Regions from separate parts of the Desulfosporosinus acidiphilus SJ4 genome, predicted to be linked through region 2. Evidence: predicted binding sites of a transcription regulator. Region 2 holds the regulator's gene; each other region holds the start of a gene.
The links. Region 2 encodes LexA, which represses DNA repair genes until DNA is damaged. Its sites were predicted from a motif close to CNAACANNTGTTNG; they were not measured.
Positions count from the first base shown of each region.

Region 1: DESACI_RS10655 (Y-family DNA polymerase) is a predicted target of LexA. The motif match lies at 2,248-2,261, and genes of this name have one in related genera.
Region 3: recA (recombinase RecA) is a predicted target of LexA. The motif match lies at 1,711-1,724, and genes of this name have one in related genera.

Region 1 is NC_018068.1:2,307,124-2,310,538, forward strand. It holds gene DESACI_RS10640 (heavy metal translocating P-type ATPase) at 1-909, shown strand, start outside; gene DESACI_RS10645 (CopZ family metallochaperone) at 1,035-1,235, shown strand; gene DESACI_RS10650 (HDIG domain-containing metalloprotein) at 1,550-2,131, opposite strand; gene DESACI_RS10655 (Y-family DNA polymerase) at 2,317-3,415, shown strand, end outside.
Region 2 is NC_018068.1:3,032,479-3,035,893, forward strand. It holds gene DESACI_RS13780 (D-alanyl-D-alanine carboxypeptidase family protein) at 1-879, opposite strand, end outside; gene DESACI_RS13785 (M23 family metallopeptidase) at 928-1,731, opposite strand; gene lexA (transcriptional repressor LexA) at 1,848-2,465, shown strand; gene DESACI_RS24920 (transposase) at 3,206-3,415, opposite strand, start outside.
Region 3 is NC_018068.1:3,350,422-3,353,836, reverse strand. It holds gene DESACI_RS15295 (DEAD/DEAH box helicase) at 1-1,440, shown strand, start outside; gene recA (recombinase RecA) at 1,769-2,800, shown strand; gene DESACI_RS15285 (regulatory protein RecX) at 2,778-3,320, shown strand.

The DNA of each region.
Region 1 (3,415 bases), 730 kb from region 2:
GATATTATTCCTTTTGCTAATTATACGAAACAAGAGCTATTAAGCATTGCTGCTGCAGGTGAACATCCCTCAATTCATCCTTTGGCCCAAGCTGTTGTCACAGCGGCTAAACAAGAACAGTTGAACATTGAGGAGGTCTCTGATTACCATGAAGAGGCGGGTTACGGAGTTTCATGCCTGCTCAGCGGACAACAACTGTTCATCGGCAACCTTAAACTGATGAATAAATATCAGGTAGATGTGGGAGATGCACAAAGTGATTTTCAACGTTTGGCTGATCTTGGACGTACAACGAGTTTTATCGCTTTAGGCGGTAGTGTGATTGGTTTAATTGCTCTGGCGGATGTGGTTAAAGAAAGCACGAAAGAGGCTCTTGCCAGACTGCATCGTCTCGGTTTGAAGACCTTTATGATTACCGGTGACAATAATAAGGTGGCCCAAGTTGTTGGCGAGCAAGTGGGGATTGGTGAGGTTATTTCCGAAATCCTGCCCCAGGATAAAATCAATATTATTAAACGTTATCAAGATCAAGGGTTCAAGGTGGCGATGGTGGGAGACGGAATTAACGATGCTCCGGCTCTGGCTCAATCGGATGTGGGGATTGCCATTGGCTCGGGAACGGATGTTGCTAAGGAAACCGGCGACGTGGTTTTGGTCCGCAATGATCTTCTGGATGTAGAACGGGCTATTCGCTTAGGAAGAAAAACCCTTAGCAAGATTAAACAAAATCTGTTTTGGGCTTTAATTTATAATACTATCGGAATTCCCATTGCAGCCGGAGTTCTTTATCCCTTAACAGGGCAGCTTTTGCCTCCGGAGTGGGCAGGTCTGGCTATGGCCTTTTCATCGGTCTCTGTTGTAACCAGTTCACTGTTGCTGAGACGGTATGATAAATCGCTCATGAACTAAGTGTGGCCGTTTTGGTTTGCCAAAACCTTAAGTGTTAATTTTTCTCACAAGGGCATATTAGGTTTTCCTTTGTGAGAACGTATAAACGTAGAAGATACTTTATGAAGTTATGGAGGTGAAACATAATGAGCCAAACCATTCTGAAAGTTGAAGGTATGACTTGCAATCATTGCAAAATGAGAACTGAAAAAGCGTTGCAAGCAGTTAGTGGAGTTGAAAGCGTTAAGGTCGATCTTGAAGCTAAAGAAGCGGTTATTACGGGAAGCGCGGATCGTGCCAGTCTTGTAAAAGCTGTTCAAGACGCAGGGTATACCGTGGTTGAATAAAGCAAATCTTATAATGATTTTTCTTTCGGGGGAGTATCACTCAGGCTTTTTGAAGTTGAGTGGACTCCCCTCTTTCCTTTTGGTTTGTATGAGAACTCCATGTAATTAAGGAAACTAAAGTATGCCAATTAAAAATAACCGAGCGCAAAGTCTCGGTTATCGGAGTGAACTCGTTCAGCTACAGCTGAACCTGAACCTCGGGGCTTCGGTGACGAAAGTGTCCTGTGGACAGTTTGCCGAAAGCGCCCAGCCAATAATAAATGCTATCGCGCTGAAGGATGGACTCTAACCCCACTACAACCCCAAAATCACTTCTATAGCTGCCCTTTTAAGCCGATACTTTCAGCCACACTTTGCATCCCTTTAATAGTCTCTCCAATAATATAGTCGAGTTCCATGCTCAACATATTTGCGCCCTGCTCAATGACTTCTCGGTTAACTCCGGCAGCAAAGCTCTTCTGTTTCCATTTCTTTTTAACGGATTTCACTTCAAGATCGAGAATGCTTTTGCTTGGCCGCAAGAGAGCAGTGGCTGCGATGAGGCCTGTTAGTTCATCAATGGTGTATAATACTTTTTCCATGGTATGAATAGGTTCAACATTGCTGCATAACCCCCAGCCGTGACTTTGAACCGCATGGATATAGTCTTCAGGCAGGTTGTGTTCTGTCAGTATTTCGTGTGCTTTCAAGCAGTGTTGTTCAGGGTACATTTCATAATCAATGTCGTGCAGCAACCCAATGATGCCCCATTTTTCCTTATCAGGTTCACCAAGAAGGCCGGCAAAATGCAGCATAACAGCTTCAACGGACAGGGCGTGGATAATCAGGCTGTCACTCTTATTATATTTTCTTAAAAGATCATAGGCTTGTTCTCTGGTTGGTCTTGTCTGTTCCACGATAGATGCCTCTTTTCCCTTAGTGTTTAAAAAAATACTAAACGTTTCTCCCTTTTATGTCAACCTTGTCTCTAAGCAGTTTTTCGTTGATGTTTGAAAGGGATGTGATTATAATGGGAACATAAGTTCTGTTAAATGCAAATAGGTGTACTGCTCAACCTCCATAAACAGGCGGTGTTATTACTATGGCGAAACAATATATTTTTCATATCGATGCTAATTCTGCTTACCTTTCCTGGGAAGCCTCATATCGGCTTCAGAAGGGGGAATCCCTGGATTTGCGGACAGTTCCGGCAGTTGTTGGGGGCGACCCAAGCACTCGACATGGCATCGTACTTACAAAGTCGATTCCTGCTAAAAAGTTTAACATTCAAACGGGTGAAACTCTTTACTCGGCGTGTCAAAAGTGCCCGGAGTTAATTATTGTCCGCCCCAATTATACTCTATATCGCCAGTGCAGTGATGCTATGGTTGAGATACTCCAAGAGTATAGTCCTTTTATTCAGCGGTTTTCCGTTGACGAATGTTTTTTGGATTTTTCCGGAATGGATCTGCGCTTCCAGGACCCCCTAAAAACGGCCTTCGAGATCAAAGAACGAATAAAAAATGAGCTGGGGTTCACTGTGAACATTGGAATCTCCACCAATAAACTATTGGCTAAAATGGCTGGAGAACTTAAAAAACCGGATATGGTTCATACCATCTTTCCTGAAGAAGTACCCCAAAAAATGTGGCCTCTGCCGGTTGAGGAACTTTTTATGGTTGGAAGAGCGACTTCTAAAAAGCTTCGATCTCGGGGAATTCGAACGATTGGGGAATTGGCCAACTTTGACCTAAGGCTTCTTAAGCTGTTTCTTAAATCCCATGGGGTTTTAATCTGGAATTATGCCAATGGCCTTGATTATTCTCCTGTTCGACCGGGTGGTTCTATTGAAGTGAAAGGTATGGGCAATTCTACAACCATTCCCTTCGATGTAGAGGATCGGAGGAATGCTCATCTTGTCCTTCTTTCGCTCACTGAATCTGTAAGTGCCCGGCTGCGCCAGGCTAATTTATTAGGACGATTAGTATCCATATCGTTTCGAACCCATGAATTTTATAGTTGTTCCCACCAGCAAAAACTTTTTAATGCTACGGATTGTACTGATGAACTCTGGGAAATAGCCTGTAAACTTTTCGATGAATTATGGGATAACCAACCCCTTAGACATGTGGGACTGCGTGTATCCGAACTTTGCCAAAATGACTTTTATCAAACCGCTTTATTTGGGAAGAATTTTGCTA
Region 2 (3,415 bases):
CAATAATTTTATGCTATCGCTGTAACGCTGCTTACTGCCTAATAGTATGAGCAAAAGCTCCCCATCCGGTCTGCAGACATAGGAAATGAGACATTGACCGGCTTCTGTTGTAGTCCCTGTTTTAAGACCTTGATCACCGGGGTAAACGCCCAAAAGACTGTTAGTATTTTTAAGCAGCGCTGAATGGTTCTGACCTTTTGAATCCCTCCAGCGGACGGCAGCACTTGTTTCCTTAACAAATTTCATGAGATTAGCCTGTTTTAAAAAGGCACCTGCAATTTTGCTGAGATCTTCAGCAGTGGTATAGTGACCTGGCTCAGGCAATCCATGAGGATTTCGGAAATTGCTATTCAAACATCCTAAGGATAGGGCATAGTTATTCATTTCTACGGCAAAGGCTGGAATAGAACCGCTTACTTTTACTGCAATGGCAGCGGCTGCGTCATTGGCACTTTGAACATAGAGTGCTGTTAAGAGATCATGAACTGAAATTTCGTCCCCTGGTTTTAGGCCTAACCGAGAGCCTTCAACTTCCACTTCCCGGCCAACCCGAACTAACTCAGTTTCCTTAAGATCCTTAACAGCAATTAATCCGGTAAGGAGTTTTGTAGTGCTTGCGGGAGCACGCTTAATGTCACCTTGGTACTCGTTTAGTATCTGCTTATTTTGAGGATTTAAAAGAACATAACTCGAATCTTTCGTTATGAGTTCCGGAGATGATGTATTAACAACGGAGCTTTGCCCTTTAATTTCAGAGTCTGCTAATAAGTTGTTGTTTTCTTTAACGAAGTTTGCTGTTGAATACGGAAAACAGCTTAAAAACACTCCGGATATTAGGAATAGCATGACCCAGAGTATACTTTTTATTTTATTAGACATTTAGAAAAGTCCCCTTTGTTCAAACGTAAAACTATGTACATTTTCAGATTAATTTCCTTGTTTATCCCAATATTGCCATACAACTAAAAAAGGATAAGGATTAAGCCACTGGCCATTTGGAAGTTCAATTCCCAAATGAAGATGATCCGGAGTTGTCAATGCATCTCCAGTATGCCCCATCCTTCCAATGTCTTCGCCTTTTTCGATGTGTTTTCCTTTTACTAGTTTGGGAGATATGACTTGTAAATGAGCGTAATAATAATAATTTCCGTCATCACCCCGTACGCCCACACGTTCTCCTCCCAAACGATTCCATCCTAACTGTTCTACCCTTCCTTGGCAAATATTAATAATTGGGGTACCCTCCGGAGAAAAAAGATCTGTCCCTTCATGAGTACGTTTGCCTCCTTCTCGGTCTGATCCGAAACTATCTTCATACCATGTTTTTCCGACAACGGGGAACTTATACCTGCCAGGTGTAAAAAATTGATATCGGAGTAATATCTTACGATGTCTGGTAACTGTCTTTACAGTCTGAGAAGGAATAGTTCCCCAATTTAAATTGACAAAAGCAACGCTATTCTGCAGCTGTTCGATTAATGGCCGAGCAATATCTTCGGTAAGAGTAGAACGGATCGCCAGAAGATCCTCCCAAGAAACCGTTTTTTTTGCCTGATATTCTTGGGAACATTGTATTACGAGAGACGGAGAAATTGAACGTAAGTAAGGATAAATGTCTTTGTCCTGGCTGGGTGGCCGATGGAGTATGTTCCAAAGAACCAGGGCCACCATCATCAGAACTATGATCTGAGATATAATAACCATTAAATTGGACTGAACTTTTGTTTCCATATACTTATCTCCTTGCTCCTAGGCATTTTACTTACCGTAATAATTTCACGAACGTTTGTTTGCACTTCGGTTTAAGAAATGGTAAAATATACTTGAATTTAAAGGGGGGTGAAAGTATGTACCCAGATTTATCTGAACGTCAGACTAGAATTTTAGATTTTATCAAACAGGAAATCCATAAAAAGGGATATCCCCCTTCAGTTAGAGAAATTGGCGAAGCAGTTGGCTTATTATCTAGTTCTACAGTTCACGGGCATCTTCAAACTCTTGAAGATAAAGGATATATTCGGAGAGACCCTACAAAGCCAAGGGCCATTGAGATTTTAGACGGGTCTAGTGACACTCTTGATTCCAGAAAAGTTGTTCATATTCCAATTATCGGTCGTGTGACAGCAGGTCAACCTATTTTGGCTGTGGAAAACATGGAAGGAACGTTTCCTCTTCCTGCAGATCTGGTCCGTCAAGACAATGTATTTATGCTGCGGGTGCAGGGAGACAGCATGATCGAGGCCGGAATCTTAGATGGCGACTTAATTATTGTTCATCAACAAAATGAAGCTCGCAATGGGGAGATCGTCGTCGCGTTAATCGGGGACGAAGCAACAGTAAAACGATTTTTCAAAGAAAGAACTCTCATTCGACTTCAGCCTGAAAATTCAGCCATGGAACCTATCTATTCTCAAGATGTTTCGATCCTAGGAAAAGTCATGGGTGTTTTCCGTACTCTTCATTAATCTTAAACTAAACTCTCTTCTTAAGATATGCATCTTCAGTAATACTTAGGTCAGCCTTCTCACAAACTTGAATGATTGCTCTGATAGTTTAGGAAAACTCGTCAGCCGACGTCTACCGAGCTGCGTTTAACAATAATACAATGCATATTTATTCTTTCTGACGAATTAAAGAAAACTTAGCTGGCGCTAAGCCTCTGGCGAAAGCGGCAGGTTAGTTGCACTGATATGAACGAGACTGTCAACTAGCCCCGTCTTCTTTTTTAAAATTTTATTGGTAAAACCTTATTTTGGGCACATTTTGGTAACACTATAGGTAGCTCTTGCCAATCTTAGAGGATAGGGCAATGCTGGAGAGCAACCTGAGCGCTAGATTGGTTTCTGCTGCAATGAGGAATTGGGAACAAATTGTTCCCTTCCTTTTTAAATTGCAGGAGAATTTAAAGCGTTAAACTCTTGGGGCGAAGCCCCAACATTCTTTTCTGCTGATTTAAAAACACGGCACGAAGGCAAACGATTTACATCGACGATGAGCAGTCTGATATTCGTGGATTTTCACATTTTATCGCTTCGTCTGGGGAGCTGCCACGAACTTATGGCGTGCGTTCAGTTTGTATAACAAACCTAGCAACAAGTGCAACTCGTGGATTCTCCTTTACGGACTTTTCCTTTTGCCTACGTGCCCTACTTTTAATTCGCACCTCTTATAATCCAAATTCTTTAATAATCATCCTTCACCAAATTTAGGATGCTTTTTTCACCTCACATGCTATCGCCCAAACAAAACCCGCTAATTCTCTTGCAACGGCTGCAATTACTTTCCCACTTGGTTTTCCTCGCCCCATTAATCGTTTATATTTCCGATGTAACCGGTCTTGGGCCTTCCATGCAATCATTGTGATCTCTGGCGGTTTCCCTTGCTGCCTTTTACGAATCTCCCCCTTTATCGCAGG
Region 3 (3,415 bases), 320 kb from region 2:
GCGGCTTTTGGGATTCCCATCGCTGAAAAGGTCAATGCGAAATTCCAAGCCGTCCAAGCACTCATTGTAACTCCAACGCGCGAATTGGCTATTCAGGTTGCGCAGGAAATATCTAAAATCGGTAAATATAAACACGTAAAACCGTTGCCTATCTATGGCGGCCAGCCGATAGACCGTCAAATTCGTGCCTTGCGTATGGGCTACCAAGTTGTTGTCGGAACCCCCGGAAGGTTGTTAGATCACTTAAATAGGGGCACACTGCGCTTGCAGCATGTCAAGATGATGGTTTTGGATGAAGCGGATGAAATGCTGGATATGGGATTTGTCGATGATATTGAGAGCCTTCTCAAAGCTGTTCCCGAGGAAGGCCGTCAGGTTATGCTTTTTTCAGCGACAATGCCGCAGGCGATTCGCAAGTTAGCACAGACCTATATGAAAAATCCTCAATCTGTGACAGTTAGCAGGGATGAATTAACAGTTCCTCTCATTGAACAGGTTTTTTATGAGACGAGGGAAAGCAAAAAAGTGGATGCTTTATGTCGTATCATCGATATGGAGGATATCGGTCAAGGGATTACTTTTTGCCGCACAAAACGAGGAGTCGATGAACTTGTCGTCGCCTTGGAAGCGCGGGGGTATTTTGCGGATGCCCTGCACGGGGATTTGAGCCAGCAGCAGAGAGACAGGGTTATGAAGCGCTTCCGTGATGGAAAAACAGAAATGTTAGTTGCTACTGATGTAGCAGCCAGAGGAATCGACATCAGTAATTTGACCCATGTCATTAACTTTGACATTCCCCAAGATCCCGTATCCTATGTACACAGAATAGGAAGAACAGGGCGTATTGGCCGACGAGGACTGGCAATAACCTTGATTTCTCCTAAAGAATATCGTCAACTTCGTTTGATTGAAAATTTAATTAAGACTAGGATACGACGCCGAGAACTTCCTTCCTTAGCAGATATTAGCGAACGTCAAGCGGAAAATCTAAAAAATCAACTGATTAAATTAATTCAGAACGATCGCTTAGGAAATTATCGGGCTATCGTCGGAGATTTGCTGGAAGAATACGATTCAACGGATGTTGCGGCGGCTGCTCTAAAGTTTGCAGTTGAGGGAGCTGATTCAGAAGAGCGAATTGACGATAACGACCCGGATGTTAATCACTTTGGCAACACCGGAGCAGCGCCGGGGATGGTTCGTTTCTTTATGAATATAGGAAGAGTTCAGCAAATTCGCCCTCAGGACATCATACGCTGGATTGCAGAAGAAAGCGGAATTCCCGGAAATATCATTGGGATGATAAATATCTATGATAAATTTACGTTTGTTGAGGTTCCTGAAGAATACGCTTCGAGGGTCTTAAGCTGTATGCATCAAGCAATGATTAAGGGCCGAAGAGTCAGTGTCGAACCGGCGAAAGCCCGCGAAAACTCCTGATTGCAAGTTAAATATCGATGATAATGAAGAAGCTAGTCTCTAAGGATTAGCTTTTTTCCTTTTCTATACTAGCCGGAAGGTATAACCCTCGGTTAATTACTTTCCGGAAGCATAAGTGCAACTAACGGTTTCTGCTTCGCAAGCTCAGCACAAACCGAGTTTTCTATATGTCCTTAAGATCGTTTTTGATATATAATGTTGATGGTAGTTGTCCATCTCTATAATGTTAAACGAATTGACAGGGATGGAGCCTGCCTCTATAATGATAATCGAACAGATGTTTTGCGGATAACGAAAATTTGTTTTAACCGATTGAGGAGGTTGGAAGATGGCCGAAACAAATAAGCTCAAGGCACTGGATGTTGCCTTAGCACAAATTGAAAAACAGTTTGGCAAAGGTTCCATTATGAAACTGGGAGAATCTGCGACGATGTCAATTGATGTTATTCCTACAGGTTCTCTAGCTTTAGATTTAGCCTTAGGTGTTGGCGGGGTGCCGCGGGGCAGGATTATTGAAATATATGGACCTGAGTCTTCCGGGAAAACGACAGTCGCCCTCCATATTATTGCCGAGGCCCAAAAACTTGGCGGAGTAGCAGCATTTATTGATGCTGAACATGCGTTAGACCCTGTTTATGCTAAAGCTCTGGGCGTTAATCTTGAAGACTTATTGGTTTCTCAGCCTGATACCGGAGAACAAGGCTTAGAAATTTGTGAGGCCTTAGTGCGCAGTGCTGCCGTCGATGTAATTGTTCTTGATTCAGTGGCTGCCCTAGTGCCTCGTGCTGAGATTGAAGGGGAGATGGGCGACAATCATGTTGGACTGCATGCCCGTTTAATGTCCCAGGCCTTGCGTAAGCTGACCGGATCAATCAGCAAGAGTAATACTTGTGTTGTTTTTATTAATCAAATTCGTGAAAAAATTGGTGTGATGTTTGGCAGTCCGGAAACGACAACAGGGGGACGGGCTCTTAAATTCTACGCCACCATCCGAATTGATATTCGTCGTCAAGAAGCCCTTAAGCAAGGGCAAGAAATAATTGGCAATAAAACCCGGATTAAAGTTGTTAAGAATAAAGTGGCTCCGCCTTTTAAATCTGCCGAATTTGACATTATGTATGGTGAAGGAATTTCTAAAGAAGGAAGTATTGTCGATATAGGAACTGAGATGGAAATCATCACAAAATCGGGGGCTTGGTACTCATACAATGGAGAACGCTTAGGGCAGGGACGTGAAAATGTTAAGGAATACCTGAAGCAACACCCCGATATGGCTCTGAAACTTGAAGAGCTGATTCGTTCCAATATGAATGCGGTCCCCTCCGCGCCCATAGAAGATGGTTCCTTTGACGAAGAATAAACCTAAGAAAAGCGCATGGGAAGCGGCACTCGATAGTTTGTCCAGAAGAGCCTTGACAAACTGCGAATTGGAAACACGCCTTACGGAAAAGGGATATGAAAACCAAGAAATTGAGAAAGTCATTGCCAAATTGACAGATTACGGTTACCTCAATGACCAAGAACTTGCCCTAAACTATTCTAAGAGTCGTCTTAAACGATATTCGCGCCGCCGCGTCATCTCTGACATGAAAAACCGCGGAATTGCAGGCACTTTAATTGAGCAAGTCTTACAGGAAGTATACTCCGGTGATGAGGAATCAAAACTCTGTTTAGCTTTGGCTCAAAGATGGTGGGCACAAGAGGAACAACGCTGGGAAGAAAAGACGTCTAAAGATCCGGACAAAAAGTCCCCGCCGGTTGAATTATGGGTACGGCAAAGAGTAGCTAGGAAACTTTTACAGCGAGGGTATCCTTCAGAGATGGTAAGAAATGTTATCATGGAAATGCGAATAGAATCGTCTCATTTAGGACAAGCTTGACAATAATAGCAAATGATATTAAAATCTTAGCAGAGACCTGTCTCTGTTAAGATTTAACCTTTATGGTTTTCTTATAGATTTCGTGGTAGTCATTC